DNA from 2 places in the Cryobacterium arcticum genome. Region 2 is predicted to be linked to the other one. Evidence: predicted binding sites of a transcription regulator. Region 2 holds the regulator's gene; the other holds the start of a gene.

Region 1 (15,612 bases), 1.8 Mb from region 2:
GAGGCCTTCCTCGCCCAAGTGCCCACCTGGTTACCGGTGGACGGCGACTTCGTCGTCCTCGCATCCGGTGTCGTCGAGATCATTCTCGGTGCGTCCCTGGTGGCCTTGGGCCGATACCGGGTCTACGTCGGCTGGATCGTCGCCGCGTTCTTCGTCGCGATCTTCCCCGGCAACATCTCCCAGCTGGTCACCCACACCGACTCGTTCGGGCTGGACACCGATCTCCAGCGCACCATCCGGCTGCTCTTCCAGCCGGTCCTGGTGCTCTGGGCCCTGTGGTCCACGGGCGCCTGGCGGGCCTGGCGCGGCTACCGCGCCCAAAAGCGTGCCGAGCAGAGCGCCGCGCCGCGCTCAGGGACGATCGGCTGACCGATGGGTGGACCCAAACGACCCGAGCAGGAACGCGTCGAGGAGATCCTCGCGACCGCGTACGGGATCGCCCTGGCCGACGGCCTCGATGCGGTCACCGCCCGGCGGGTCGCCACGGCCGCGGGCATCTCCCCCGGCCTGGTCTTCTTCCACTTCCAGTCGAAGGACGGCCTGCTCCTGGCCCTGCTCGACGTGCTGCTGGACGGCACACTCGACGCCCTGACCGCCCCCGGCCTCGCCGCGCTTGCGCCGTGGGACCGCCTCGAGCGGATGGTGCGGGGCGAGCTCGAACGCCTCGCCGAGTACCACGCCGGCGTGGAGTTGCTCTTCGCGTTCTACTTCTCCCGCCGCGACGACCTCTTCCGCAGTCGCATCGAGAGCTCGTTCGGCAGGTACCTGGAGGCCTTCCTGCCCGTGTGCCGCGAGGTCGCCGCCGCGGGCAGCGGCCAGGACGGCATCCAAGGATCGGCGTCGGGCAGCGGCGGCATCCAGGGTCGGGCGACGGGCGACGACCTTGCCGCCACCATCGTCGCGCTCATCCAGGGCGCCTCTATCCAGGCGATCCGCGCGCCGGCCGCCTTCGACCCCGAGGCGCTCCTCGCCACCATGCAGGCCTTCCGGCCGCCCTCCGACTAACACAGACCGCCCGCCGCCGCGCCCGTCACCGACTTGCGCCGAACTGCCCCCTCAGCACCCCCGAGAGAGCACTTTGCCCGAAGTCGCGAGGGTCAGGCCCGGTCGTCGAGTCCGGCCGGCAGCGGGCCGCCGCTCACGAGGTAGAGCCGCTGGGTGGCGCGGGTCATCGCCACATAGAGGGCCCCTGCGCCGCGTTCGGATGCGGCCACCACGCCAGCGGGGTCGACGACGACCACGGCGTCGAACTCCAGCCCCTTGGAGTCCTGCGGGGTGAGCAGCGCCACATCGCGCAGCAGGCCGAGCGCTCCCCGGCCGACGATGTCACCGAACTCCGCCTCCAGCTCCGCGGCGAGGGCCTCGATGTGCTCCTCCACCACGATGACCGCGACGGTGCCGCCCACACCCAGCGCGCGTTCGCGGCGCACGGCGTCGAGCGCATCCGTGAGCACCTCGACGGGCCAGTCGCTGGCCCGCACCGTGCGGGATGCGGTGATCGGCAGGCCGTGCGCCACCGCCATCTTCTCGGCCGCCTCGGCGATCTGGCTGGGCGTGCGGTAGTTCACCGTGAGCTCCTCCAGGCGCCAGCGGTTGGCCTCGAAGGAGGCCTCCAGCACTGGCGCGAGGGCCTCCCGCCAGCTGTCTGCCGCCGCCGCGGCGGCGGCCTGGGCGATGTCGCCGACGATGGTGAACGAGCGGCGCGGGCCGCGGCGCATGAGCAACCGCCACTGCATCGGCGAGAGCTCCTGCGCCTCGTCGACGATCACGTGCCCGTAGGTCCAGCTGCGGTCCAGCGCTGCCCGTTCGGCCGTCGTGGCCCGGTCGCCGAGCTCGGCGAAGTTGTCGGCGAGGGCCTTCGCGTTCACGAGGCCCTTGACGTCCATGTTCTTAATGGCCAGTTCGGCGTTCTCGATGTCGCGCTTCCGCTGCTCCTTGGCCTCGCGCTTCTGGGCGGCGTCGACCGCGCTGTACTCGCCGAGGTACTCAGCCGCCTCGTCGAGCAGCGGGATGTCGGCGATCGTGAACTCGGCGTCCCGGGTGCGGTAGAGCAGGGCACGCTGGGCCGCCCGCCAGCGCGGGGTCAGCTCTTCCAGCCACTGCGGCCGGGCGTAGAGGTCCTGCACGAGCTTCTGCGGGGTCAGCGGCAGCCAGGCCGTGTTGAGCGCCACCCGCACGTCGTCGGCCAGGCGCAGGTCTTCGCGCAGCATGGGCAGATCGGTGTCGTCCATCGACCGGCCCTGCTTCTGCAACTGCTCGAGCCATTCCCGGGCCAGGGAGTTGAGGGCGTGCTTGACGAAGACCACTCGGGCCTCGTTGTGCGGCTTGCCGCCCGCGCGCGCCCGGTGGATGGCGGACTCGATCAACTGCGGCTTGAGCAGGAGCGTGTCGCCGTTCACGAGCAGCTTCTGGTTGCCGGCCGGCACCTTCTGCCGGCTCTTCACGGCGCGCGCGATGAGGTCGGCCATGAACGTCTGGCCCTTGAGCGCGGCGACGGCCGGCGCATCCTCGTGGCTGGCCTCGACGCCGGGGAACAGCTGGCCCACCGACGCGAGCACCACGCCGGTCTCACCGAGCGACGGCAGCACCGCCTCGATGTACTGCAGAAACGAGGTGGACGGGCCCACGATGAGCACTCCGGCGTTCTGCAGCCGGTCGCGGTGCGTGTAGAGCAGGTAGGCGGCGCGGTGCAGAGCCACGGCGGTCTTGCCGGTTCCGGGCCCGCCCTGCACGACGAGCACGCCGTTCAGCTCCGAGCGGATGATGCGGTCCTGCTCGGCCTGGATCGTCGAGACGATGTCATTCATGTGGCCGGTGCGCTGGGCGGTGAGGGCCGAGAGCAGCGCTCCTTCGCCCTGGTGCAGGCCGGCGGTGTCGCCCTCGAGCAGCGCGGCATCCAGGATCTCGTCTTCGATGCGGATGATGCGGCGGCCGCTGGAGAGCAGGTGCCGGCGGGACCTGGCGCCGAGCGGGGTGGCGGCGGTGGCCTGGTAGAAGGCGCTGGCCTGCGGCACCCGCCAGTCGAGCAGGATCGGCTGCAGGTTCTCGTCCCGCAGGCCCACCCGGCCGATGTACCGGTACACGGGGGTACCGTCGTCGTCCTCCGGGGCGGTCTCCAGGCGGCCGAACGCGAGCCGGTCGTCCACCTCGCGCAGCTGCACGATGCGGTCCTCGTAGGTGCGGGCGAAGGTGTCGCGCTCAGACCGGGACTGGTGGTTGCCGCCGACGTCGAGCATCCGCACGGCCTTCAGCTGGGCCTCGGCCTCGCGCTGCAGCGCGTCGAGTCGCGCGTACAGCGTGGCGACATAGTCCTGTTCCCGCGCGAGCTCCTGGTCGACCACTCAAACACCCCTCAAATCAAACGACCAGTTTAGCCGCTGGCGGTGCGCGTCGGTTTCGTTCCCCGATCGGGAGAGGGCGGAGACCGAGTCCGTCATGCGTCCGAAATGTGACCGGCATAGAAGCTCCCTACATTTGGAGCACCGGATTCCGTAACTAGTCGCGGAAAGAGCCCGAATCAAAGGGGTATTAAATGAGTGGAAATGCCATGCGCCTGCAGGCGATCAGGGACGTTGAGGCCTATGTGCCTCCGGCCGTCAGCTTCACCGACACCGAAACGCCCGGCCAGATCTTCGGCGAGAACGTGTTCAGCAGCGTCGTCATGCAGAAGCGGCTGCCGAAACTGGTCTACAAGTCGGTCATGGCCACCATCGAACACGGCGCCATGCTCGACCCCCTGGTTGCGGATGCCGTCGCCAGCGCCATGAAGGACTGGGCGATGGAGAAGGGCGCGTCGCACTACGCGCACGTGTTCTACCCGTTGACCGGTCTGACGGCCGAGAAGCACGACAGCTTCCTCGAACCGGTCGGCGACGGCACGGCCCTGGCCGAGTTCGCGGGCAAGACCCTGGTGCAGGGCGAACCCGACGCGTCCAGCTTCCCCAACGGGGGCCTCCGCAACACCTTCGAGGCCCGCGGCTACACCGGCTGGGATGTCACCAGCCCCGCCTACGTGCTGGAGAACCCGAACGGCAACACCCTGTGCATCCCCACGGTCTTCGTCTCGATGACCGGAGAGGCCCTCGACCACAAGACCCCGCTGCTGCGCTCACAGCAGGCGATGGGCGAGCACGCCGAACGCATCCTGCGCCTGTTCGGCCACGACAAGCCAGCGAAGGTCGTCTCGTTCTGCGGTCCTGAGCAGGAGTACTTCCTGGTGGACCGGCACTTCTTCCTGGCCCGCCCCGACCTGCTGAACTCCGGCCGCACCCTGTTCGGCGCCAAGCCGCCCAAGGGCCAGGAGTTCGACGACCACTACTTCGGCGCCATCCCCGAGCGGGTGCTCGGCTTCATGATGGACACCGAGCGGGAGCTGTTCAAGCTCGGCATCCCCGCCAAGACCCGGCACAACGAGGTGGCGCCCGGCCAGTTCGAGATCGCTCCGATGTTCGAACGCGGCAACATCGCGGCCGACCACCAGCAGCTGCTGATGACGACGTTCAAGGCCATCGCCAAGAAGCACGGCATGGAGTGCCTGTTCCACGAGAAGCCGTTCCAGGGCGTCAACGGGTCGGGCAAGCACGTCAACTTCTCGCTCGGCAACAACCAGCTGGGCAGCCTGCTCGTTCCCGGCGACACCCCGCACGACAACGCCCAGTTCCTGGTCTTCTGCGCCGCGGTCATCCGGGCCGTGCACAAGTACGCGGGCCTCCTGCGGGTCTCCGTGGCCTCGGCCACCAACGACCACCGGCTCGGCGCCAACGAGGCCCCGCCGGCGATCATCTCGATCTTCCTCGGCGACCAGCTGGCGGATGTCTTCGAACAGATCAAGAACGGCGCCGCCACCTCCTCCAAGGGCAAGGGCAGCATGATCATCGGCGTCGACACTCTCCCGGTGCTGCCGACCGATCCTGGAGACCGCAACCGCACCAGCCCGTTCGCGTTCACCGGCAACCGGTTCGAGTTCCGCGCCCCGGGCTCGATGCAGACCGTAAGCGGCCCGATGGTCACCATCAACACGATCATGGCCGAGTCGCTGGACTACATCGCCACCGACCTCGAGGCCGCCGTCGCGGCGGGCACCGACTTCGACGAGGCCGTGCAGTCGCTGCTCACGCAGATCATCACCGATCACGGCGCCGTCGTGTTCAACGGCGACGGGTACTCGGATGCCTGGCCGATCGAGGCCGAGAAGCGGGGACTCGCGAACCTGCGCACCACGCTCGACGCCCTGCCCGAGCTCATCACCGAGCCGGCCATGGACCTGTTCGAGAAGTACAAGGTCTTCAATCACCGGGAGATGCACAGCCGGTACGAGATCGGCCTGGAGCAGTACGCACTCACGATCGGCGTGGAGGCCCGCCTCACCCTGGAAATGGGCACCACGCAGATCCTCCCGGCGGCCGTGCGGTACCAGACCGAGCTGGCCGTCAACGTCGGGGCGCTGTCGGCCGCCGGAGTGGACGCCGACACCGCGCCGCTCCTGGCCGTGACGGGCCCGGTCGGCGAGCTGCGGAGCGCCCTGGCCGGCCTGAAGGCCGCGCTGGATGCCGAGACCGGCCATGAGGCGCTGGCCGAGGCCGAGCACGCCCGGGATGCGCTGCTGCCGGCCATGGCCGCCGTACGCACGGCCGCGGACGCGCTCGAGGACCTCGTCGCGGACGACCTGTGGCCGCTGCCGACCTACCAGGAGATGCTCTTTATCCTGTAGCCCTCGACGGAGGACACGACAGAGCCCCCAGCCGGAACCCGTGTGGGTTCCGGCTGGGGGCTCTCGTGTGCCGTTTAGGCGGCCAGCGGCATCCGGGCCGGCTCGCCCGCCACTCGGAGGGCGCCGTCCTGCACGCTCACCGCGACTATGCCGCCGGTCCCGAGGGCCGAGGCCACCAGCAGGTCGGCGATCCGGTCGTCGACCTCGCGCTGGATCACCCGGCGGAGCGGCCGGGCGCCGTACTCGGGCTCGTAACCGTGCTCGGCGATCCAATCGATCGCCTCGTCGGTCACCGTGAGGGTGTGGCCCTGGGCGTGCACCCGGTTCTCGGTCTGGCCGAGCAGGAGCCGCACGATGCGGCGCAGCTGGGTCTGTTCGAGCTTGCGGAACAGCACGACCTCGTCGATCCGGTTGAGGAACTCGGGCCGCATCGCCTCACGGAGCTTGGCCATCACCCGGTCGCGCAACGCCTTCTCCGAACCGAAGCCGTTGCCGGCGCCGTCCAGATCGGCGGTGAAGCCGAGCGCGCCGCTGCGGCTGGCCAGCACCTCGGAGCCGATGTTCGACGTCATGATCACCACGGTGTTGCGGAAGTCCACCGTGCGACCCTGACCATCGGTGAGCCGGCCGTCGTCGAGCACCTGCAGGAGCAGGTTGAACACGTCCGGGTGCGCCTTCTCGATCTCGTCGAGCAGCACCACCGAGTAGGGGTTCCGCCGCACGTGTTCGGTCAGCTGACCGGCCTCGTCGTAACCGACGTAGCCGGGAGGGGCGCCGACCAAGCGGCTCACGGTGTGACGCTCGCTGAACTCGCTCATATCGAAGCGCAGCATGGCCTTCTCGTCGCCGAAGAGCGACTCGGCCAGCGACTTGGCCAGTTCGGTCTTTCCCACCCCGGTGGGGCCGAGGAAGAGGAAGCTGCCGACCGGACGGTTCGCGTCGCCCATGCCGGTGCGGTTGCGCCGCACGGCCTTGGCGATCACGGTCACGGCGTCGTCCTGTCCGATGACCCGCTCGTGCAGGTCGTCCTCGAGCCGGGCCAGGCGCTCCCGGTCACCGGCCGTGAGGCGGCTGGCCGGGATGCCGGTGGCCCTGGCGATGATCGCGGCGATCTCGGCCTCGTCCACCACGGCGGACGGACCGGAGTCCTCGCCGCCCTGGCTGATGACGGCCGCATCGATGGTCGCCGCGATCGTCTCAGCCTCGTCGCGCAAGCGGGACGCCTCCTCGTACTGCTCGGCGGCGACCGCGTCGGCCTTCGCCGACTCGAGTGCCGCCTGCTTCTCGCGCAGCCCGTCGACGTCCACGCGGGAGCCGAGAGCCAGGCGAGCCCGGGCGCCGGCCTGGTCGATCAGATCGATGGCCTTGTCCGGCAGGAACCGGTCGGGGATGTACCGGGCGCTCATCTCCACGGCGGCGCGGATCGCGGCATCCGTGTAGCGCACCGAGTGGTGCTCGGCGTACCGCTCCTGCAGGCCGGCGAGGATCTGCACGGCATCCTCGATGCCGGGTTCCCCCACCCGCACGGGCTGGAAGCGTCGTTCGAGGGCCGGGTCCTTCTCGACCTTGCGGTACTCGTTCAGGGTGGTGGCGCCCACGACGTGCAGCTCACCGCGCGCCAGGCGCGGCTTGAGGATGTTGCCGGCGTCCATGCCGCCCTCGCCGGAGCCGCCGGCGCCGACGACGGTGTGCAGCTCGTCGAGGAACACGATGATCTCGTCGCTATGAAGGCTGATCTCATCCATGGTCTTGGTGAGGCGCTCCTCGAAGTCGCCGCGGTAACGGGTTCCGGCGAGCATGGCGGGCAGGTCGAGCGCGATGACCCGCTTGCCCCGCAACTGCTCGGGCACGAGGCCGTCGACGATGGCCTGCGCAAGGCCCTCGACCACCGCGGTCTTGCCCACGCCGGCCTCGCCGATCAGCACCGGGTTGTTCTTGGTGCGCCGGGAGAGGATCTCGACGGTCTGCTCGATCTCGTCGCTGCGGCCGATCACCGGGTCGAGCTTGCCGGAGCGGGCGCGCTCGGTGAGGTCGACGCCATAGGTGTCGAGCATCGGGGTGTCGGAGGTGCCGTCGCCGACCGGGTTGCCGGCTGCGGCCTGGGCCTCGTCGGCCTCGGCCTGCTGGGCTCCGGCCTGCAGGGACTCGGCGGTAACGCCGGCGGCGGCCAGCACCTGGGCGGCCGGGGCGTCCTGGTTCACGACGAACGCGAAGAACAGGTGCTCGGGGTCGATGTAGGTGGAGCCGAAGGCGCGGGCGACCTGGTGGGCGTCGAGCAGGGCGCGCTGGGCCGACGGAGTTAGCGCGGGCGCCGAGGTGGCCTGCTGGTCACTCGACTCCGGCAGTCGCTGATCGGCGGCCGTCACGATCGCGGCCGGGTCGCCACCGGCCCGGCGGATGGCCGACGCGGCGGGTTCCTGCTCCACCATGACGCGCAGCAGGTGCAGGGCGTCGACGTGGGCGTGGTCGTGGTCGACGGCGAACTGCGCGGCCTGCACGAGGAGCTCGTGGGTGCGCCGGCTGAGCAGTCGGGTGATCTCAATGGGTCGACCGGACTGCGCGGAGCGCTGGCCCTGCAGGTAGCGGGCCAGGAACTCGTCGAAGGAACCGTTCTCGGATCCGGCCGGGCCGAAGTATGTAGGCAATGCAACCTCCTGGGAGTCAAAACGAGGAGGGATCCCGAAAGTTGAGCGCCCTCGACTCAAGTCAACGCCTGGGGGCGTTTTTCATTCCCGTCCGAAGCTGGGACTCCCCTGAGTCCGCCGAGATCGCCGACCACGACGGTCGAGCCCCTCAACGGCGGTCGAGCTTGTCGAGACCCGGTGAGACGGCCTGCGCTCGCGCCCACCTCGGCGGTCGAGCTTGTCGAGACCCTGTGAGTAACGTCGCCAACGCGTTCGGCTCACGGGATCTCGACAAGCTCGATCAACGCACGGGTGACGACCATCCCAGGCCTCGCGTCGGTCGAGCTTGTCGACACCCGGTGAGACGGCCTGCACTCGCGCCCACCTCGGCGGTCGAGCGTGTCGAGACCCTGTGAGTAACGTCGCCAACGCGTTCGGCGCACGGGATCTCGACAAGCTCGATCAACGTATGGGTCACGACCACCCCAGACCTCGCGTCGGTCGAACCCGTCGAGACACCGTGAGACGGCCTGCGCTCGCGCCTACCTCGGCGGTCGAGCTCGTCGAGACCCGGTGAGACGGCCTGCGCTCGCGCCCACCTCGGCGGTCGAGCTTGTCGAGACCCGGTGAGACCGTCTGCGCTCGCGCCCACCTCGGCGGTCGAGCTTGTCGAGACCCGGTGAGTGACGTCGCCAACGCGTTCGGCTCACGGGATCTCGACAAGCTCGATCAACGTATGGGTCACGACCAGCGGACGGGTTTCGATCAGCGGACGGGTCGCCACAGCGGACGGGTTTCGATCAGCGGATTGGTCGCGACCGGGGGGCGGGCTAGGAGGTGAGGTCGGCGCACTCCGGGGCCGCCCGGAAGGCCTGGCCGAGGGTGCTCGACGTGTCGTTGATGGCCGTGGTGACGGTCTGCACGGTGCCGGCGACACTGTTGAGCACGTCTCCGGTGTCGCCGACCACTGTGGCCAACGCGTCTACAAGGGCGGCCCCCGTCGTGCCCTGCACCTGGCTGGCGCTCGCCTCCAAGGTCTTCAGGGACTGGTCGACCTTGTCGATCGAGTCCTGCACGGCGAGGAGTTCCGGATCGTCGCCCAGGTTCTCCGGCGGCGACTTCACGGTGTCGACCAGGTCCGTGGCCGACGCCGAGACCGTGTCCATCTGCTTGGAGATGGCCGTTCCCACCGAGTCCCCACCGGTGGCCGCGGCGGCGGCCAGGCCCTGGACATCCGTCTTGAGCGTGGTGATGTCGCTGCAGACCGTGCCCGCCCAGGTCACCTGGGCCGCGGTCGGCGGGGAGGCCGTGGACCCGGCCGTGGCAGTCGGCGAACCTGTCGCCGTCGGGCTCGGCGACGCGGAATCGCCGCCGGCCGTGCAGCCGGTGAGAAGCACCAGCAGCACCATGAACACGATGGGCTTCTTCACGGGGGTGCTCCTCACTCGGTTGTCGGTCACTGACTACTGCGTGTCGTCTTCGCTTCCCAGCTCGATGGCCAGGTCGAGGGCTTCCGCGATCTTGCGCGCCGAGGACATCAATCGCGGGGTACCCACGATGGGAGCCACGGCGACGAGAACATCCTGGACGTCATCGACCGTCAGCCCTACCTCCGCGGCCGGTCCCACGTGGAGGAGGTACGAGGCGACGGGTGCATCGACCGCCGCGAGGGCGGCGATCCTGGCGATCATCAGGGTGCGTGGGTCGAGCTCGGTGCGGGCCAGCGACACCGCGTTGATCTCGGCCGCCGCATCGAGCACCGGGGTTGTTCCTCTAGCCATGGGTATCACTCCAATTCCAGGGCATCGCCCTGCTGTCGTCGATTCCTACCGATGCCGGAGCCACGCTGTCGGGTTCAGCTCTCTCGCCCGGCAGACGCGACTCATCGGCCTGTCGCCCCAGACGGTAGCAACCTATGTCGCCGAGGCCGATGGCCGGGCCGTGGAATCCTCCGAAACGGATGACACCGGATGGGCGCCGGCCGGCGCCTGGATCAGCCGCGCTCGATCTCCCGGGCCAGTGAATCCAGCTCGGCGCCGCCGGCCATCAACCGGGTGAGTTCCTCGATGGTGATGCCGGCCTTGTCGAATTCGCCCAGGCTGGCGCCGCGGTTGAGCACCAGGAACCGGTCGCCGACCGGGTAGGCGTGGTGCGGGTTGTGGGTGACGAACACGACGCCGAGCCCGTTGTCGCGGGCCTGTGCGACGTAGCGCAGCACCACCCCGGCCTGCTTGACGCCGAGCGCGGAGGTGGGTTCGTCGAGGATGACCACCCTGGCGCCGAAGTAGATGGCGCGGGCGATCGCCACCGACTGCCGCTCGCCCCCGGAGAGGGTGCCGATGGGTTGATCGACGTCACGCAGGTCGATGCCCATCCGGTCCAGTTGTTCCAGGGTGATCGCCCGCATCTCGGCGACCCTGAGCCGGGAGAACGGGCCGACGCCGGCGCTCAGCTCGGCGCCGAGGAAGAAATTGCGCCAGACCGGCATCAGGGGCACGATCGCCAGGTCCTGGTAGACGGTGGCGATCCCGGCGTCGAGGGCCTGACGTGGGCCGGCGAAACGCACATTGGTTCCGTCGAGGAGGAGTTCGCCCGAGGAATGCGGGTGCACTCCGGCGAGGATCTTGAGCAGTGTCGACTTGCCCGCGCCGTTGTCGCCCAGGACACAGAGCACCTCGCCCGCCGCCACCGAGGTGGAGATGTCGCTGAGCGCGATGACCGAGCCGTAGACCTTGCCCACCCCGCGCACCTGCAGGATGGCCGTCTCCACAGTGCTCATTGGCGCACCCCGGCCTGGCGGCGGACCGAGAGGTTGACCAGCACGGCGAGCAGCAGCATCCCGCCCAGGAACGCCTTGAGCCAGTTGTTGTCCCACTGGGCGAAGACGATGCCCTGCAGGATCATGCCGTAGATGAGCGCGCCCAGTGCCGCGCCGACGGCGGACCCGTAGCCTCCCGTGAGCAGGCAGCCGCCCACGACGGCGCAAATGATGTACACGAACTCCTGGCCGATGCCCGTGGTGGCCTGCACGGTCGCCACGTCGAAGAGCGAGAGCATGCCGACGAGCCAGCCGGCCGCGGCCGTGCCCATGAACAGGCCGATCCGGGTGCGTCGCACGGGAACCCCGGTCTGCACGGCGCTCTGCAACGCCCCGCCGATGGCGAAGATCCAGTTGCCGTAGCGGGTGCGGAGCAGGATCCAACTGGCGACGAGGGTGAGTCCGAGCCACCAGAAGACCGACACCTTGAGGTTCAGTCCGGCGACCGGGATCGTCGACCCGAAGATCACCTTGCCGGCGTCGAAGCCGGGCACCAAGCTCATGCCCTGGATGGCGACCTGGCCGGTCACGAGCTTGGTGCCGGCGAGGTTGAGGCCTTGCAGGATGAAGAAGGTGCCAAGCGTGACGATGAAGCTCGGGATGCCGGTACGCACGACGAGGAACCCGTTGAAGGCGCCGACCGCGAGGGCGATGAGCAGGGCGAGCACCATGGCCAGCCAGAGGTTCATCCCCCACTGGGTGGTGAAGGCGCCGACGAGCAGTCCGGTGGTGCCGGTCATGGCACCGGCCGACAGGTCGAACTCGCCGCCGATCATGAGCATCGCCACGGCGACGGCCATGATGCCGAACAGCGACGCCGAGTAGAGCCAGGTGGCTGCGCCGGCCGGGGTGAGGAACGAGGTCGTGGCCAGGGAGAAGTAGCCGAAGATCGCGGCGGCGGCGACCAGCGCGCCCATCTCGGGGCGGCGCAGCAGGCGCACCACGGGGTGCGTCGCGGCGAGCCTCTCGTCCCGGCGGGGTGGCGCGGCCAGCTGCGTCATCGCGTGCCGTTGCCGGCGAACCCGGCCACCTGGTCGGCGTTCTCCTGGGTGACGAAGCCCGGCCCGGAGTAGACCGGCAGGTTGCCGCCGACCACGTTGCCGTTCGTGTAGAACAGCTCGAAGAAGCTCACCGGCAGGTAGCCCTGCAGGTAGGGCTGCTGATCGACGGCGAAGAGGATACTGCCGTCGCTGATCAGCCCGGTGACATCGGCCGAGACATCGAACGTGCCGATCTGGGCGTCGCTGCCGGCCTCGGTCACGGCCTGTGCCGCGGCGACTCCCACCGCGGAGTTGAGGGTGAGGACACCGTCGATGGTGGGGTCGGCCAGCAGCGCGCTCTTGATGGTGTTCTGGGCATCCGCGACGTTGGCGATGTCGACCTGCAGATTGGTCATGCTGCCGTCGAGGGTGTCCGCGGCGCCGCGGCACCGGTCTTCGAGTCCGGCATTGCCGGCCTCGTGGATGACGCAGATGACCTTGCCGGCGCCGGCCTCGGTGAGTTTGGTGCCCGCCCCCTGCCCGGCCAGGTACTCGCTCTGCCCCACGTGGGTGAGGGCGCCGACCGACGCGGACTCCTCGGCGCCGGAGTTGATGGTGATCACCGGGATGTCGGCTGCGGCGGCATCCGCGAGGGCGCCGCGCAGGCCGTCCGGGTTGGCCATCGACACGATGATGCCGTCGACCTGGGCGGCGATGGCCGTTTCGATCAGTTGGCTCTGCTTCTGCACATCGGGGTCGCCCTGATACGTGATCGTGGCCCCGTAGAGCGAGCCGGCCGCCTCAGCGCCGGACTTGACGACATCCCAGAACGCGTCGCCCGGAACGGAGTGCACCACGAGGGCGTAGGTGCGGTCGGATGCGCCGGCGGCGGCACCGGCCGTCCCCGCGGACGTGATCGGCTGCCCGGTGCAGGCGGCGAGACCGGTGACGGTGAGCAGGGCGAGGGCGGCAGCCGCGCCGGAGCGGGCCCAGCGGGCAGGGATTCTCGACACGGTGCTTTCGTCCTTCGGTGTGTGCTGGCGGTGCGGTCTACCGGAGTGTTCCCCTGGGGAGAGTCCGGGTGTTTGCGTTGAGGGGCGTCGTTACGGGGCGCAGTCCACTTTAGGCCGCGGGCGGCGCAGGTCACAGCCGGGGCGTCAAGCCTGACGGGCGGTCTGCTCCAGACCGGCCCGGTAATCTGCCCACCACGCAGGGCCGCCCGACGGCAGGTTGTCGTTGAGGGCACGCAGCCCGGCCGCCCCGTCGATCAGCTCGCGCACGATGTCGGCATGACCGGCGTGCCGGTGAGTCTCGCTGATCAGGTGCACCAGGATGCGGTGAAGGGTCACCGTGTTGCGCTCGGCCGGCCACCACGCCACCCGGCCGGTTCCGTGCAGCGGCACGTCGGCGATGGTGGCGTCGGAGTGCGCCCACACCCGCCGGTACAGGTCCACCAGGCCGTCCCGCGTTTCGTCGAGGGTGGCCCACATGTCGGCGTTGTCCTCGGCGCCGTCGTCCATCCACGGCATCGGCTCGGGGAACGGCCGGCCGAAGGTCGCGCCGAGGTATCCGGCCTCCACGCCGGCCATGTGCTTCACCAGACCCAGCAGGTTGGTGCCGGTCGGCACCAGGGGCCGGCGCATGTCGTAGGGGCTGAGCCCGTCGAGCTTGAAGACCAGGGCCTCCCTGGCCTCCTGGAGATAACGGCGCAGGTCTCCGGCGTAAGCGTCTTCGGTCATGCGCTCCAGCCTTCCAGATCACCGCGCTGCGCGACAGTCAGGGAGAACAGGCAGGGAGAATAGAACCATGACTGCAGCGGGCGAGTTCGTGGACGCCACCCTGCAACGCGAGAGCTCCTGGGAACGCGCGGAGGCCGAACGGGCCCGCCTGGGCGGGACCCTGGCCTTCTACGGCGCATCCGTCGGCGCGGTCCGCGGCACGGTGCGCGACGCCGGCCGGCGCTACCCCGCCCTTGACCACGACGACATCACGGCCCTGAGCAGCGAGCTCTGGGCCCTGCCCGTGTTCGAGAGACGCCTCGCAGCCGTCGTGCTTCTGCAAACCCATGTGCGGATGCTGCGTGCTTCCGACCTCACCCGCATCGAGGGGTTCCTACGCGAGGCCCGGCTGCCCGCCCTGGTGGATCCTCTCGCGGTCGACGTGGTGCGCCCCCTCGTCGCCGGCCTCACCGGAGCGGCCAGGGGCCGCGCTCAGGTGGTGCTCGACCGGTGGGCCGCGGACCCCAGCGACAGCCTTCGCCGCGCCGCCGGGCTGCTCGCCGCCGCCGACTAGATCGTGACCACGAGCTTGCCGCGGGGGCTGCCATCCGTGAGCCGGCGCATCGCGGTGGCGGCCTCGGCGAGGGGGTAGACGCCGTCGATCACCGGGGTGATCGCTCCGCTCTCGAGTAGCCCCGCAAGGATGTGCAGGTCGCCATGCCGCACGACCGACGTGAGGCCGGTGAGCTTCTGCGGCACCAGGGGCGAGAGGATGAGCGCCCGGAGGGCCCGTTCGAACCCGCCGGTGAGCCTGCCGCCGCCTTCGCCGCCCACGATCACCAGGGTGCCACGTGGCGCGAGCAGCCGGCGCAGGGACGAAACCGACCGGTTGCCCGCAGTGTCGAGCACGAGGTCATAACGCTCACCCGACCGGGTGATGTCCCCGCGCGTGTAGTCCACGATCACGTCTGCCCCGAGCGAGCGCACGTAGTCGGCCTTGCCCGGGCTGCAGACTCCCGTGACGTGGGCGTCGAAGGCGTGCGCCAGCTGCACGGCGAAGCCGCCGACCGCGCCGGATGCGCCGATCACGAGAACCCGCTCCCCCGCGCCGGCCGCGCGCACCGAAGCCAGTCCCTGCAGGGCCGTGACGGCCGAGACGGGCACCGCGGCCGCCTGTTCGAAGCTCAGGCCGGCCGGCTTGGGCTCGAGGGTGCCGGCCCGGGCCACGGCGTACTCGGCCAGTGACCCGTCGCAGACCCCGAAGACCTCGTCGCCGGGCTGGAACCGGGTGACTTGGGTGCCGACGGCCTCGACCCGACCCGCGACATCCATGCCCCGCACCCGGTTCTTCGGGCCGCGCCGCCCCGCGGCGAGGCGCAGCAGCAGGGGGAGCCCCGTCATCATGTGCCAGTCGCCGATGTTGAGACTGGCGGCCCGCACCGCGATGAGAACCTCGTCGTCGCCGGGCGAGGGCCGGTCGATCTGGGCGGGGTGGAGCACGTCGGCCGAGCCGTAACGATCCTGCACGATGGCTCTCATGAGCGTCCTCCGGGTGTTGGCGGTGCGGGGCTGGCGGGCGGCGTGGGGCCGGCGGGGTACTGGAATACCTCGTCGAGTGGTCGATTGAACACCCGCGCGATCTGGAACGCCACCTCGAGCGAGGGCGAATACCGGCCCTGTTCGATGGCGATGATGGTCTGCCGGGTCACGCCGACCTGCCGGGCCAGGTCGGCCTGGGTCATCTCGCCGTGTTCGAATCGCA
Region 2 (15,612 bases):
GCATGCCCATGTCGATCGAGGGCCGACCCGATGAGGCCCGCTCCATTGCCACCATCCACGCCGCCCTCGAGGAGGGCGTGACCCTGATCGACACGGCGGATGCGTACCACCTGCACGCCGACGAGGTCGGGCACAACGAGTCGCTCATCGCCCGCGCCCTCGCCTCCTGGGGTGGCGACACCTCGCAGGTGGTCGTGGCCACCAAGGGCGGGCACCTGCGCCCCGGCGACGGCAGCTGGTACGTCGACGGCCGGCCTGAGTACCTCAAGGAAGCCGCGAAGGCGTCACTGCAGCGGCTCGGCGGCGACGCCATCGACCTCTACCACCACCACCGGCCCGACCCGGCGGTGCCGTACGCCGACTCGATCGGCGCCATCCGCGACCTCCTCGATGAGGGTGCCATCCGCCTGGCCGGCATCTCCAACGCCAACCCGGAGCAGATCCGTGAGGCCTACGAGATCCTCGGCGGCCGGCTCGCCAGCGTGCAGAACCAGTACTCGCCGGCGTTCCGCAGCAGCCAGCCCGAGCTCGACCTCTGCACCGAACTCGAGGTCGCCTTCCTGTCCTGGAGCCCGCTGGGCGGCATCAAGTCGGCCGCCGACCTCGGCACCAGGTTCGCCCCGTTCCAGCAGGTGGCGGATGCCCGCGGCGTGAGCCCGCAGGTCGTCACGCTGGCCTGGCACCTGGCCGCTTCGCCCCGGGTGATCCCCATCCCCGGGGCGAGCCGGCCGGAGAGCATCCGCAATTCGGCCCAGGCGGCCGACCTCGTCCTCACGGCCGAGGAGCTGGCCGCGCTCAACGCGGCCTGAGCCGCACCGAGCTCACCGCACGACCAGCACGGCGGCCGGGAATTCTGTTCCGGCCGCCGTGTTGTCTGTCAGTACAACCGAAACTGGAGCATCCATGACCGCCACCGTTCACCTCACCCTGCAACTCGACCCGAACGCGCTCGATCGCGCAGCGGCGGTACTCACCGAGACCCTGACGGCCACCCGCGCCTGGCCCGGCAACGAGGGACTCGAGGTGATCGTCGACGACGCCGACGCGACACACGTGATCGTCGTCGAGTCCTGGGCCAGCGCGGCCGACCACGCGGCCTACGCCGAGTGGCGCACCACCCCGGAGGGCGTCAACCGGCTCGGCGAGATCCTCGCGGCCCCGCCCGTGAAGACGGTCTTCTCCGAGCGGATCCCGCTGGGCCTGTAGCCCCCGACGGTTGCTCAGGCAGCCGTGCCCACCCGGTCGTCTGCTGCACCGAGAACCTCGGCACCGGTCCGCGCGGCGGCGACGTCTTCGAGCAGTTGCTCGAGGAACGCCGACGCGGCCGGGCTCGGCTCGTCGGCCACGGCCACGGCCACGGTCCACTCGGGCACGCTGGCCGGCAGCGGCACGGCCACGAGGTCGTCGGGCCGTTTCTGCGCGAAGCTTGTGGGCACGATCGCCACACCGAGGTTGTAGCCCACCAGTTCGAGCAGCGGATGCACGTCGTTGACCTCCAGCGCCGCGCGGTACTCGAAGCCGGCCGCGGCGAAGGCCCGCCGGGCGAGCATGTGGGCACCCCAGCCGGCCTGGAATCCGACGAGGGGCTCGGCCCGGAGGGTCTCAAGGTCCACCTCGGTCAGGGACGCCACGGGGTGATCGGGGTGGCAGAGCACCACCATCTTCTGGCTGCTCAACCGGTGCAGCCGCACCCCGGGCGGGGTGTCGCCGGTGACGACGACCAGGGCCACGTCGGTGGTGCCGCTCGCCACGCCCTCGATGAGCTCGACCGAGCCCACCTGGCGCAGCCGCACCTCCACGCCCTGGTTGGCGGTGCGGAAGCGGGCGAGTTCGGCGGGCAGGTCCACGGAGCCCAGGCAGGGCTCGGCGCCCACGGTGAGGCGGCCGCGCATCAGGCCGCGCACCGCGGCGACCGCGTTCTGGGCGGCGGAGGCGCTCGCGAGCGTGCGCAGCGCATCCGCCAGCAGGGCCTGGCCGGCGGCCGTGAGCTCGACCCGACGGGTGCTGCGGATGAACAGCGAGGTGCCCAGCTCGATCTCGAGCGCCCGAATGGACGCGGAGAGCCCCGACTGGGAGATGTGCAGCAACTCGGCTGCCCGGGTGAAGTGACGTTCGTCGGCGACCGTCACGAAGTGCTCAAGCTGGCGCAATTCCATTGTGCAAGTCTATGACTGAGTATGGCTGCAATCAGAAGACGGCACGCTGATCGAGCTTGGGTCGCGAGGTCTCGACAGGCTCGACCGACGGGACTGGCGCGACCCACACGCTGGTTGAGCTTGTCGAAACCAGGCGACCTGCGACGACAGGCCGGCTCACCAGGTCCCGACAAGCTCGACCGACGCGACTGGCGCGACCCACACGCTGGTTGAGCTTGTCGAAACCAGGTGACGTACGACGACAGGCCGGCTCACCAGGTCTCGACAAGCTCGACCGACGAGACGGGAACGAGCACAGACAGGGTCACCAGGTCTCGACAAGCTCGACCGACGGGACTGGCGCGACTGGCGCAACCCACACGCTGGTTGAGCTTGTCGAAACCAGGCGACCTGCGACGACAGGCCGGCCCACGAGGTCTCGACAAGCTCGACCGACGAGACGGGAACGAGCACAGACAGGGTCACCAGGTCTCGACAAGCTCGACCGACGCGACTGGCGCGACCCACACGCTGGTTGAGCTTGTCGAAACCAGGCGACGTACGACGATAAGTCGGCTCACGAGGTCTCGACAAGCTCGACCGACGAGACGGGAACGAGCACAAACAGGGCCACCAGGTCTCGACAAGCTCGACCAACGAGACTGGCGCGACCCACACGCTGGTTGAGCTTGTCGAAACCAGGCGACGCACGACGACAGGCCGGCCCACGAGGTCTCGACGAGCTCGACCGACGAGAAGGGCGCGACTACACGCCGGATCGGGTCTCTACTTGTCGAGGGGGCGCCAGATCACGATCTGGTTGGAGCGGCGGGTGCGGGTTCCCGCGCGCATCGAGATGACCTCGCCGGCGGAACCGGCCGCGAAGACGCGGCGGCCCGGCCGGTTGAGCAGCTCGTCGGCCAGGGCCGCTTCGAGGTCCCCGACGCGGCTTTGCAGCGAGCGCACGGTGTCCTCCAGCGCGAGAATACGGCGGATGCCCTCCAGGCTCACGCCCTCGGCGCCCAGGTCGGCGATCTCCCGCAGCCGGGCCACGTCGCGCATGGAATAACGGCGCGAGCGGCCCGGCGTGCGGTCGGGGCTGACGAGGCCCAGGCGGTCGTATTGCCGCAGAGTTTGCGGGTGCATCCCGGCAAGCTCTGCGGCGGTACTGATCACGAAGACCCGGGTGTTCTCATCCATTGACGTTCGTTATCCCTTGGCCCGGGCGATGAGTTCGTCGCGCGGGTTCTCCTTGGGCAGGGCCTCGTTGAAGGCGAGGAGCTTCTCCTCGGCGTCCTTCGAGAGGTGCGATGGAACGGCCACCTGCACCACGGCGAGCAGGTCGCCGGTGCCCTTCGGCGTGACGACGCCGCGGCCCTTGACCCGCAGCACGCGACCACTGGGGGTGCCGGGTGCCACACGCAGCTTCACCGGCGGTCCGCCCAGGGTGGGCACCTCGATGGTGGCGCCGAGGGCGGCTTCGACAAAGGTCACGGGCACGTTCACACGCAGGTTCAGACCCTCACGCTCGAAGACCGGATGCTTGCGCACGGTCACGGTGAGCACGATGTCGCCGGGCTCGCCGCCATCCGGGCTGGGTTGCCCCTGCCCGCGCAGCTTGATCTTCTGACCGTCGGCGACGCCCGCGGGGATCTTTACCTTGATCGGCCGACCCTCCTGCGTCTGCAGGGTGATCTGATCGCCATGGGTGGCCGTGATGAAGTCGACCGTGGTGGACGCGATGACGTCGCGGCCCTTGCTGGGGCCACCGAAACCGCGGTAGCCGCCGCTGGGCGTGCCGAACCGGCCGCCGGCAGCGCCGGCACCCTGTCCGCCACGGCCGAACATGCCACCGAGGATGTCGTCGAAGCCGGCCTGCTCATAGGAGTAGCCCTGTTGCCGGGCTCCCCCGCCGAACATACCGCCGAAGACGTCGTCGAACCCACCCTGCTGGCCACCCTGGCCAGGGGCGGTGAAGCGAGCTCCACCGCCCATGGCGCGCACGGCGTCGTACTCCTTGCGCTGTTCGGGGTCGCCGATCACCGAGTGGGCCTCGCTGATCTCCTTGAACTTCGCCTCCGCTGCGGGGTTACCCGGGTTGGAGTCGGGGTGGTACTTCCGAGCGAGCTTGCGGTACGCCTTCTTCAGGTCGGCGGCGGAGACGTCTTTCGAGACCCCGAGAACCTTGTAGAAGTCCTTGTCGAACCAGTCCTGGCTAGCCATCGCTCGGTACCTGCACGACGACCTTGGCGACCCGCAGCAGCGAGGAACCGAGGTAGTAGCCGGTCTCGACGACATCGCCGACGGTTTCCACCTCGACGTCCGGGCTGGGCTGCTGGAAGATGGCCTCGTGCACGGTGGGGTCGAAGACGTCGCCGACCGAACCGTACGGCTTGAGGCCGATGCGCTCGGTGCTGGCTCGCAGCTTCGCGGCGATGGTCGCGAAGGCGGTGTCGCCCTCGAGGTCGCCGTGCTTCTCCGCCCGGAACAGGTCGTCGAGCACCGGCAGCAGCACCTTGACGACCTCTCCGGTGACGCGCTCGCGCTCGATCTCGCGGTTCGCCTCGGTGCGCTTGCGATAGTTCGCGTACTCGGCGGTGACCCGCTTGAGGTCGGCGAGGTGCTCGTTCGAGGGGTCGTTGGCTTCGAGAGTGGCCGCGTCCAGGATGTCCTGCACGGTCAGCTCGTCCTCTTCGATGCCCTCGGCGCTCGCGGCGTCAGGGCTCTCGCCCTGCTTCACCTCGGATGCCTCGGTCGCGCCGACCGCGGCGGCCAGCTCGGCCTCCGCGTCCGTTGCGGCGTCGGACCCGCCCGCCGCGGGGGCGCCCGAGTCGGGCGCTCCCGCAGCAGAGGCGGATTCTTCTTCGGGACGGTTCTCGTCCGGGCGCTTGGAGTCGCCCATTACTTCTTCGCTTCGTCCTCGTCGTCGACAACCTCGGCGTCGACAACGTCTTCGTCGGTCTTGCCGGCGTCGGCGGGCTCAGCGTTCTCGGACGCGCCGGACGCGGCATCCGCCTGGCTGGAGGCGTAGATGGCCTCGCCGAGCTTGCCCTGGCTCTCGTTGAGCTTGTCGAACGCGGTCTTCACCGCGTCGTCGTCGTCACCGGCGAGAGCGGACTTGAGAGCGTCGACGTCGCCCTGCACCTCGGTCTTGACCTCTTCGGGAAGCTTGTCGTCGTTCTCCTTGATCAGCTTCTCGATCGAGTAGGCGAGCTGCTCGGCCGTGTTGCGGGTCTCGGCGGCCTCGCGGCGGCGCTTGTCCTCTGCCGCGTGCTCTTCACCCTCGCGAACCATGCGCTCGATGTCTTCCTTGCCCAGCGCGGTGCCGCCGGTGATGGTCATCGACTGCTCCTTGCCGGTGCCCTTGTCCTTGGCGGACACGTGCACGATGCCGTTGGCGTCGAGGTCGAAGGTGACCTCCACCTGCGGGATGCCGCGCGGAGCCGGCGCGATGCCGGTGAGCTCGAAGGTGCCCAGGTTCTTGTTGTCGCGGGTGAACTCGCGCTCGCCCTGGAAGACCTGGATGGCCACGGACGGCTGGTTGTCGTCGGCCGTGGTGAAGGTTTCGCTGCGCTTGGTGGGGATGGCCGTGTTGCGCTCGATGAGGCGCGTCATGATGCCGCCCTTGGTCTCGATGCCGAGGCTCAGCGGGGTGACGTCGATGAGCAGAACGTCCTTGCGCTCGCCCTTCAGCACACCGGCCTGGAGGGCGGCGCCGACGGCGACGACCTCGTCGGGGTTGACACCCTTGTTCGGGTCCTTGCCGCCGGTCTCGGCCTTGACGAGCTCGTACACGGCGGGCATACGGGTGGAGCCACCGACGAGAACGACGTGCGCGATGTCCTCGACCTTGACGCCGGCCTCACGGATGACGTCCTGGAACGGCTTCTTGGTGCGGTCGAGCAGGTCTTCGGTCATCTTCTCGAACTGGGCGCGGGTGAGCGTCTCGTCGAGGTTGGCCGGGCCGTTCTCCGTGAGGGAGAGGTAGGGCAGCTGGATGCTGGTGGACATGCTCGAGGAGAGTTCCTTCTTGGCCTGCTCCGCGGCTTCCTTGAGGCGCTGCTTGGCGATCTTGTCCTTGGAGACGTCGACGCCGGTGGTTTCCTTGAACTTCTTGATCAGGTGGTCCACGATGCGCTGGTCCCAGTCGTCGCCGCCGAGGCGGTTGTCACCGGCGGTCGAACGCACCTGGATGGTGGAGAACTCGTCGTCCTTGCCCACCTCGAGGAGGGAGACGTCGAAGGTTCCGCCACCGAGGTCGAAGACCAGGATGAGCTCGTCTTCCTTACCGCGGTCCAGGCCGTAGGCCAGGGCGGCCGCGGTGGGCTCGTTGATGATGCGCAGCACGTTGAGGCCGGCGATCTCGCCGGCTTCCTTCGTGGCCTGACGCTCGGCGTCGTTGAAGTAGGCGGGAACGGTGATGACGGCATCCGTCACCTTGTCGCCCAGGTACTGCTCGGCGTCGCGCTTGAGCTTGGCCAGGATGCGGGCGGAGATCTCCTGCGGGGTGTACTTCTTGTCGTCGATGGCGACGGTCCAGTTGGTGCCGACGTGGCGCTTGACCGACGAAATGGTGCGGTCCACGTTGGTGACGGCCTGGCGCTTGGCGGTCTCACCGACGAGAACCTCGCCGTCCTTGGTGAATGCGACCACCGAAGGGGTGGTGCGGAAACCTTCAGCGTTTGCGATGACGGTGGGTTCTCCACCCTCGAGAACGGCCACCACCGAGTTAGTGGTTCCGAGGTCAATGCCGACTGCACGAGCCATGTGAGAGTATCTCCTTCAAAAGATGGGGTTCAAGGCGTATTGCTAAGACTTGAGTGTTGCTGACTCAAGTGTGGCACCGGCGGAAAAACTCGTCAAGTTGATGCGGACAAACTTGAGTCCACGAGGCTCAACTCTCAGCATCTTCACAAGCTCAGGGCCCCGGATACCCGTGGGAGGCACTCCCAGGCGAATCCTGAGACAATATCGTGTGCCAGCCTTGCCCCCGCCCGACCCGATTGCGGACTCCGTGCGCCGGCGCGCCGTGCTCGCCAAGCTTCCGCGCATCTCCCGGCTCGACGGAACGGCCATCCGGGTTCTGCTCGTCGACGACGAAGACACCCTCACTACTCTGGTGAGCCTCGCTCTCAGCTATGAGGGCTGGCTGGTCGATGTGGCGCACACCGGTCAGGATGCGCTGCGCGCGTACCGCGCCAACCGGCCGGACGTGATCATCCTGGACATCATGCTGCCCGACACCGACGGGCTGAGCGTGCTGCGGCACCTGCGCGACAACGGGTCGAGCACCCCCACCCTCTTCTTGACCGCGCGGGACTCCGTGGACGACCGCATCATCGGTCTCACGGCCGGCGGCGACGACTACATGACCAAGCCGTTCAACCTGGAGGAGCTCGTGGCCCGGCTGCGCGGGCTGCTGCGCCGCGCCGTGCAGGCCGCGCCCGACGACGGCTCCCGGCTCGTGGTCGGCGATCTCAGCCTCGACGAGACCAGCTACCAGGTGCGGCGCGGCGAGACCGACATCATGCTCACCACGACGGAGTTCGACCTGCTGCGCTACTTCATGCGCAATCCGATGCGGGTTCTCAGCCGCGCGCAGATCCTCGACGAGGTCTGGAACTACGACTTCGCCGGCAGGGCGAGCATCGTGGACCTCTACGTGTCCTACCTGCGCAAGAAGATCGACGCCGACCGGGCGCCGATGCTGCAGACCGTGCGCGGCGTGGGGTACCTGCTGCGGGCTGCCGAGTGACCACCCGCTGGAGCCTCCGGCGCCGCCTCGTGGTGGGCATCGCGGGCGTCGTGGCCAGCATGATGCTCGCCTCGGGCATCCTGAGCATCGTGGCGCTGGGCACGTCGACGATCACGGTGGCGGATGCGCAACTGACGGCCTCGATCTCGGCGTTGAGCCGGTCGGTCGACAAGTTCGGCCACAGCGCCGGCGGTGCCACGGACGGCACCGACCACAGCCGGGCCGGGCACAGCGGCGCCGGTTACAGCGGGGGCGGCTACACCGACAAGGGCGCCGGTCATCCGGACACCGCCGCCCGCGACACCGGCGAGGTGCGCACCAAGTCGCTCGTCGACTTCGTCGGGCACGGGCGCGGCAGCGTGATCGCCATCCTCTGGCGTGGCGAGGTGGTCGACTCCGCCCTGTTCTCCGACACCGGAGCCGTGGTGCTCACCACGGATGTGGCCGCAGACATCGCGCGGTCGGTCGAGGCCTCCGGCGGCACGGCGCCCAACCGCACCCTCGAGTTGGGCGAGCTGGGTCGCTACCGCCTGGCCACGGTGGTCAATGACGGCGACGTGCTCGTGGCCGCCGTGCCGCTGGCCGCGGCCGACCAGGCGCAGCTGCGTCAGGGAGTGGCCATCGCCATCCTGACCGTGCTCGCCCTGATCGGAACCATCGTCGGCACCATCGTGGTGGTGCGCCTGGCGCTCCGCCCGCTCGGCCGGGTGGTCGACACGGCCGTGGCCGTCACCTCGCTCAAGCTCGATGCGGGCGATCACGGCATCGCGCCCCGCGTGGCGCCCGCCGACACCGACCCCCGCACCGAGGCCGGCCAAGTGGGCGAGGCGCTCAACCAGTTGCTCGACCACGTCGACACGGCACTGAGCGTGCGGGCGGCGACCGACCGGCGCATGCGCCGGTTCGTCACGGATGCCTCGCACGAACTGCGCACCCCGCTCGCGGCCATCCAGGGCTACGCCGAACTCACCCGGCAGGACAGCGCGGAGCTGCCCGAGGTGACCGAGTACTCGCTCGCGCGCATCGAGTCGGAGGCCCGGCGGATGAGCTCGCTCGTGGCCGACCTGCTGCTGCTCGCCCGCCTCGACGAGGGACAGGACCTGCACGTCGACGACGTGGACCTTGCCGACCTGCTGCTCACCGCGGTCAACGATGCCCGGGCCTCCGCGCCGGGGCACACCTGGATCGCGGAGGTGCCGGACACGGCGGTCGTCGTGCGCGGTGACCGGGAACGGCTGCACCAGCTGCTGGTGAACCTGCTTTCCAACGCACAGGGCCACACCCCGGCCGGCAGCGTCGTGACCACCACGCTGCGCGTGGACGGCCCGGGCCTGCCGGTGCAGCTGAGTGTGCGGGACAACGGGCCGGGCATCGACGCCGACCTGCTCCCGGTGATCTTCGAGAGGTTCGCCCGCGGCGACGCCTCCCGGGCAACGGGATCCGGCGGCACCCGCAGCACCGGACTCGGCCTGGCGATCGCCCAGTCGATCGCCGAGGCGCACGGCGGCACCATCCGGGCCTTCTCCTCCCCCGCCGGCAGCACCTTCACGGTCGCCATTCCGCTCCCGCCCGCCCCCTCCCGCCCCTCCAGCGAGCTGTGAACCAAGCCCCGGAAATCCCTGTGCTTAAGTCACAGCTCGCGTAACGTTTGGGCATGCCTCGCCTCGTTGTCGTGCTCCCGCTGGCGCCGCTGACGGTCGGCGCGAGCTTCGCCGTGGCCGAGTGGCCGCTGCACGTCACGGTGCTGGCGCCCTTCCAGACGGATGCCGCCCCCGCCGCCATCGGCGACGCCCTCCATGCGGCCGTGGCCGGCCAGCCGCCCCTCACCCTCGTCGCCGGCGCCGACGAGCTGTTCGGGCGGCGGCACGACATCCCCGTCACGCTGCTCCTGGCACATGCCGGGCTCGACCGGCTGCGCGACGCCGTGGTCGACGCCATCCGCCCGTTCGCCACGGCCCCCGACGAACCGGCCTTCGCCGGCCCGGACTTCCGCGCCCACGTGACGCACAAACCTCCCGCCAGACTGCATCCCGGCGACACGCTCACGCTGAGCCAGATCGCCCTGGTCGACATGCTCCCCCGCGCGCACGCCGCCGGCCGCACGGTCCTGGCCGCCCACCCCTTCCTCGCCCCAAAACCCCTCGCGAACTGTGACTTAAGCCCTAGAAAACCGGGTTCACTGGGGGCATAAAACGCTGTCCGCGGCGGCTAAAATGGTCGGATGACTACCCATGCCGCTCCGGAGCACGTGCCGCACTAGTTCTTTCCGGCCGGGGCGCTCGGCGGTCTGGGGATGCTCGACGCCCTGGCCGGGCCGTTCCCCACCATGCGTTTCATGCCCAGCGGCGGGGTTACGGCCGGGAATGCCACCGACTACCTCGCGCATCCGTCGGTCTTCGCCGTCGGCGGCAGTTGGATGGTGCCGCGCGGGCTGATCGGTGCCGGCCGGTTCGCCGAGATCACGGCCCTCTGCCGCCGCACGGTCGACGCCTTGGCGGTGCACGGTGGTTGAGCGCACCGGCCGGATTGTCACGCTCGGCGGGACCATGGCGCTGCTGCGCGCCGAGACACCGGCTCCGCTGGCCCACGTGCACGAGCTCGCGCTGGGCATCGGCGGCGCCGAGAGCAACCTGGCGATCGCGCTGGCCCGGCTCGGCACCCCGGTCAGCTGGGTGGGCCGGGTGGGTGCCGACAGCCTGGGCGAGCGCGTGTTACGCGAGCTCCGCGCCGAAGGGTTGGATGTGCACGGCACGGTCGACCCCGAGGCACTCACCGGGCTGATGATCAAGGAGCGCCGCACGAGCGACACGGTCAAGGTCTGGTACTACCGCTCCGGTAGCGCCGGAAGCCGCCTGACCCCGGCGGATGTGGCGCCCGGCCTCATCGAGGAGGCCACCCTGCTGCACGTCACCGGCATCAGCCTCGCCCTCTCCGACAGCGCCAGGGACACGGTGCTTTCCGCCGTGGCCCGCGCCCAGGCCGCCGGGGTGCCGGTGTCGTTCGACGTCAACCATCGGGCCTCGCTCTGGTGCGACCGGGATGCCGCCGCCGCCGCCTACCGGGAGGTTGCGGCGAGCGCGACGATGGTCTTCGCCGGCGAGGACGAGGCCAGGCTGCTCACCGGCGCCGACGAGACTGCCTCCGTGGCCGACCTCGCCCGGTCGATCGCCGCACTCGGCCCCGACCAGGTGCTGATCAAGCTCGGCGCCGACGGCTGCCTCGCCCTGGTCGACGGCACCGAGCACCGGCAGGCGGCGGTGCCCGTGCGGGTGGTGGACACCGTGGGAGCCGGCGATGCCTTCGTGGCCGGGTACCTGGCCGAACTGGTGGCCGGGCGGCCGGTGGCCGAGCGGTTGCGCACCGCCGTGACCACGGGCGCGTTCGCCTGCCTCACCCCCGGCGACTGGGAGGGCATGCCGCGCCGGCACGAGCTCGCCCTGCTGCACCAGGCCGAGCCGGTGAGCCGCTGACCGGCCGCAATCCGAACGTCGCCCACGTTGACTTCAACCGGTCAGCAGGGATGTTCGCCTCAATCCGGCGGTCGAGGTGCCGGCAATCGCCACGGCACGCTCCTAGCGGCGGATGGCTTCGCGCGTTGAGTTGCGAGCGGTAATGATGCCAATCAACGCGATGACCGCGGCGGCGAGCATCGTGATCGCCAGTGGGAGTGCTGTGTCCTCACCGGCTATGGTCACCATCGGTGACACGAGGGCGGCCAGAGCGAACTGGGCCGCGCCAAGTACCGCCGATGCGGTTCCCGCCGCCTTGGGAACCGCGCCCAGTGCGAGCGCCGTGGCATTGCCGAGAACCAGGCCAACGCTCGCCACGGCGATAAAGATCGGGACGATGAAGGTAGCTGCCGGTGCACCCGTGACGACGAGCACGAACAGGGCCGCGGTTGAGACCAACATCACCGCGATCCCGATCTGCAGCACCCGGGCCGGACCGACGGCGTGAGCGAGTCGAGCGGAGAACGCGCTAGCACCCACCAGCCCCAGGGCGTTCACACCGAAGGTGATTCCGTATGTGACGGGACCCATTCCGATCATCACCTGGTACACGAACGGCGATGCCGAGATGTAGGCCATCATGACCGCGAAGGCGAAGATGAACGTGACAGTGTTCGCGATGAATACTCGCGACCAGAGCGCCCGCATAGGTGACGCCTCTCCGGGCACCCGGATTCGCGCGTGAGCGCGGCGTTCCGCTGGGTGCGATTCCCTCACAACCAGGAGCACGGCGGCAAGCATCAGAACCGACAATGCGGTTACCACCCACAGCACTCCGCGCCAGCCGACCGGCCCGACCAGCAGACTTCCAACGAACGGCGCGAGCACGGGTGCGACTCCACTGACGACCATCATCAGGCTGAACGCGCGCGCCGCCGGCTTGCCGACGGCGAGGTCTGACACTATCGCCCGGCCCACCACCATTCCGGCGGCGCCGGTCAACCCCTGCACGAAGCGGGCCACGATGAGGATGCCCACTGTCGGTGCAAGCGCAGCGGCCGCGCTGGCGAGGATCAGAAGGATGCTCCCGATCACGAGTGGGCGAACGCGCCCAAACCGATCGGAGAGCGGCCCGAACACAAGTTGGCCGGCAGCGATTCCGATGAAGAAGGCAGTGAGTGTGAGTTGAATCGATGTGGCAGACGTGTTCAGATCGGCCGTCATGGTCGGGAAGGCCGGCAGATACATGTCGATGGCGAACGGTGCCAACGCGGAGAGAAGAGCGAGGACGACAAGAAGGGCCGCGGACACTCCGCCAGCATTGGAGACCTCTGACTTGGTACTGAGAGGACTTGAGGTAGGCGCGGTGGCCCGTGGCTGTGGTGAGGACATGACGCTCTTTCAAGTAGTTGTGAATAAGTAACTATATCTCCACAACAAGATAGACTGAAATTATGTTCCCGAATGCACCCGCCTCCCCCATCCCGACTGACGTGGATCGCTATGCAGACCTGGCTGAAGTCATTCTGCGGGCGGCGCGCGAATTGAGCTTCCGCGAACATCGCGACTCTGGAACGATTTCCCTGACGCCGGCCAACGCCAACGTGATGCGGTACATCGATCGCAACCCCGGTGCGACACCGAGTGATGTCGCTGACGCGACCGGTGTCTTGCGCAGCAACCTCAGCGCCTCGTTGCGAGAGCTGGAAAGACTCGGCTTCGTCGAGCGGAGAAGCGACCCAGCCGACGGACGCGGCGTGCAACTGTTTCCCACCGAACGCGCCGCGCGCAACCTCGCCGTCATTCGAGCCGGATGGGGGGAACACGCGCGCGACGCACTCGGAGACCTCGCCGGCGTTGAGGACACGACGGCGCTCATCGAGCGACTGACCGCCGGCCTCGTTCAAGCCCGCAGAGCCCACCGGTCGTAGACCACCTGACGCGGATCCGGACTTCGTCAAGGATTGCTGCCCAGAGATCATCGCTCTCGCTGCGATTTGCCTCCCTAGCTTCTTTTTGGGTGATGCGTATCATCGTGGATCATGACCTCGATTCGACGTTTTCGGCCTGAGGATCTCGTGTCCAGCCCCGCGTTTAGCCATGCCGCCGCCATCAGCGACGCCTTGCGATGAGTAGTTCCCGTGTGAGCACGCCGTGACTTCGTTCGTGGCACTCCTACGTGGCATCAACGTGGGCGGTAACAACCTGATCGCAATGAGTGACGTTGTGACGGAATTTCGAGCGGCCGGTTACACGAACGTCAGCACACATGGCCAAAGCGGTAACGTCCTGTTCGAAACAGACAGTGGGGGCATCGAACTCGAAAACACCATCGAGGACATGCTCCACGAGCGTTTCAACGTCCCGATCCTCGTCTTGACTCGTTCGCACCAAGAACTAGCCGCGACCGTAGCGCAAGCACCCGCCGATCATGGCTCGGATCAATTGCGCAGCGACGTGTTCTTCCTCAAACTCCCGCTCACGGCCGAAGCTGCTTTCGCTGAGCTACCCGAGCTGCGCGAGGGAGTGGATTCGATCGCGCCCGGACCGGGAGCGCTCTACTTCTCACGCGTCGCCGCCCGGGCAACCACAACCCGCATCCAACGGCTCTATGCAATGCCCATGTTCCAGCAGATGACCGTGCGGACCTGGCGGGTCACGACCCGGCTCCTGAAACTACTGGACACCTGAGTTACGGGGTCTCTGACGCGGCCTGTTTAGACCCAGTCGCCCAAGGCAACACGATCACGATCTGTGCTTCTTGCTCACAGTTCACGAGTCGCTGCGTCCTCCGAAGACGGACTCGGAGGGCGGGACACGTGAGGTGGTCGCATCAGCGAGTGCCGAACGGGCCCAGATGTTGTTGACTGGGGCAATGACATCCGCGCCACCGATCCTGTCGATGAGAGAAGACACCGAATGGCGAGCGGAGTCGCTGCCCGCCTGTACGAAACCAACAGCGGCCTGTCGCCGACCATCCTCGGCGAATTCGACCCTGAACAACCGAGGGAGTCGATTCCGATGGGTTACACGAATCTGCACCTTCTCGAAAAGCGCGCGGTTATCAGCGAAGGTCAACTCGTACGGCTGTGGCCAAGCCGCTATGAACCGAGCGCCGGGACAGATCTGTCCGCCTACTACGCCGTCACGGAGGGCAACACATCCGGCAATCTGAGGGTTGGGGTCGACAATTCGATCGGTCACGCGGTGCACCAAGCCCAAATCCTGTCGGACCGCATGAACGGCGCTCCCGTGATCGTCGTACGGCTGCTGAGCTCGACTTTCTGGCATTGACCTGCGCCCGGCACCACCCCGTTGGGCAGGATCGTGACAATCCCCGGCCCCGCAACCGGACCGTCTCCGACTGGCGCGCAGGGGCTTGCCCGCGGCAGCGCTCAGTCGGAGGTAGTGGACTTCGGTAGGGGCAATCCCTCGAACGGTTCGATCCGATCGACGAAGGCGACTCGATCCTTCGACCCCAAGGTCGTGGCACCGTAGGAGATCTGTACCGACCGAGGGTTCCAGCCGTCGTCGACCCCAATCTTCCCTGCGGCTTTGCCGGACCGATCCCGGTCGATGTCGTTCATGGACACCGATAACCACTGCGAATCCCCGAATGCGCTGCCGGACCATTGCCATTGTGCGGCCGGGTCGTCCGACCCGGACCGCTCAGCATTCTCGGCCGCGCGTTCGGGGTCGATCGTTTCACGTTTCAGTGCGCCCAGGCCGTGCGCGCTCGTCACGTCGGAGATGAGCTCCATGATGCGAGTCCAGTCCTCCACACGCGAGGGGATGCCCAAGCTCTCGCGTTCGCCGGAGTTGAACGTGACGTACAGCGATTCGCCGCCGTAGCCGTTGCCCTCTGGCGAGTAGAGCCTGCCCTCGTTGCCATACGGCCCGTCTTCCCATTCGAGCGCGAATTCATCGCTGAGGTGGGCTTCGATCTCTCCCAGGATGCTGGCCGACACCGTCCTGATCTCCTCGGCAGGAGGAGCTCGCAGTACGTCCGCGGCGTCCATACCGGCGTGTCCCGGATAGTCGGCCCAGTCCACGGTAACCGTTTCCCCGCTATCGGCCCGGTAGGTGGTCGTCGGCGACGGGGCGCAGGAGGTCACGGTGATCGCGAGGGTCAACGCCACGAGCATGCCGGCAACGGCACGTCCTGCGACGGATGGTCTATCCATAGGGCTAACGTAACGTGCGCTCGCTCGGCAGCGGCCGGTCGCGCGCAGCGAACGGATGCCCGCTCGAGCGACCCACGCCCGTCACCTCG

The links. The regulator HspR, encoded in region 2, represses chaperone genes until heat shock. The targets are predictions, from matches to a motif close to AAGTTGAGTCNNNNNGACTCAACTT.
Region 1: the regulator HspR is predicted to act here: its motif matches at 8,394-8,418, upstream of PA27867_RS06945 (ATP-dependent Clp protease ATP-binding subunit).

Annotation. Positions count from the first base shown of each region.
Region 1 covers NZ_CP016282.1:1,556,788-1,572,399, reverse strand. Annotated here, with positions in the region: gene PA27867_RS06965 (hypothetical protein) at 1-369, shown strand, start outside; gene PA27867_RS06960 (TetR/AcrR family transcriptional regulator) at 373-1,005, shown strand; gene PA27867_RS06955 (HelD family protein) at 1,098-3,341, opposite strand; gene PA27867_RS06950 (glutamine synthetase III) at 3,533-5,710, shown strand; gene PA27867_RS06945 (ATP-dependent Clp protease ATP-binding subunit) at 5,785-8,355, opposite strand; gene PA27867_RS06940 (lipoprotein) at 9,165-9,764, opposite strand; gene PA27867_RS06935 (carboxymuconolactone decarboxylase family protein) at 9,798-10,115, opposite strand; gene PA27867_RS06930 (ATP-binding cassette domain-containing protein) at 10,328-11,113, opposite strand; gene PA27867_RS06925 (ABC transporter permease) at 11,110-12,153, opposite strand; gene PA27867_RS06920 (substrate-binding domain-containing protein) at 12,150-13,145, opposite strand; gene PA27867_RS06915 (DinB family protein) at 13,290-13,871, opposite strand; gene PA27867_RS06910 (DNA alkylation repair protein) at 13,939-14,424, shown strand; gene PA27867_RS06905 (NAD(P)-dependent alcohol dehydrogenase) at 14,421-15,389, opposite strand; gene PA27867_RS06900 (helix-turn-helix transcriptional regulator) at 15,386-15,612, opposite strand, start outside.
Region 2 covers NZ_CP016282.1:3,881,398-3,897,009, forward strand. Annotated here, with positions in the region: gene PA27867_RS17635 (aldo/keto reductase) at 1-809, shown strand, start outside; gene PA27867_RS17640 (putative quinol monooxygenase) at 904-1,206, shown strand; gene PA27867_RS17645 (LysR family transcriptional regulator) at 1,221-2,156, opposite strand; gene PA27867_RS17650 (heat shock protein transcriptional repressor HspR) at 2,922-3,335, opposite strand; gene PA27867_RS17655 (DnaJ C-terminal domain-containing protein) at 3,345-4,358, opposite strand; gene PA27867_RS17660 (nucleotide exchange factor GrpE) at 4,351-5,037, opposite strand; gene dnaK (molecular chaperone DnaK) at 5,037-6,902, opposite strand; gene PA27867_RS17670 (response regulator transcription factor) at 7,120-7,890, shown strand; gene PA27867_RS17675 (sensor histidine kinase) at 7,887-9,491, shown strand; gene PA27867_RS17680 (2'-5' RNA ligase family protein) at 9,545-10,081, shown strand; partial or broken gene PA27867_RS17685 (keto-deoxy-phosphogluconate aldolase) at 10,163-10,402, shown strand; gene PA27867_RS17690 (sugar kinase) at 10,395-11,360, shown strand; gene PA27867_RS17695 (multidrug effflux MFS transporter) at 11,463-12,731, opposite strand; gene PA27867_RS17700 (MarR family winged helix-turn-helix transcriptional regulator) at 12,794-13,270, shown strand; gene PA27867_RS17705 (DUF1697 domain-containing protein) at 13,494-14,030, shown strand; gene PA27867_RS17710 (hypothetical protein) at 14,259-14,633, shown strand; gene PA27867_RS17715 (hypothetical protein) at 14,735-15,523, opposite strand; gene PA27867_RS17720 (DMT family transporter) at 15,605-15,612, opposite strand, start outside.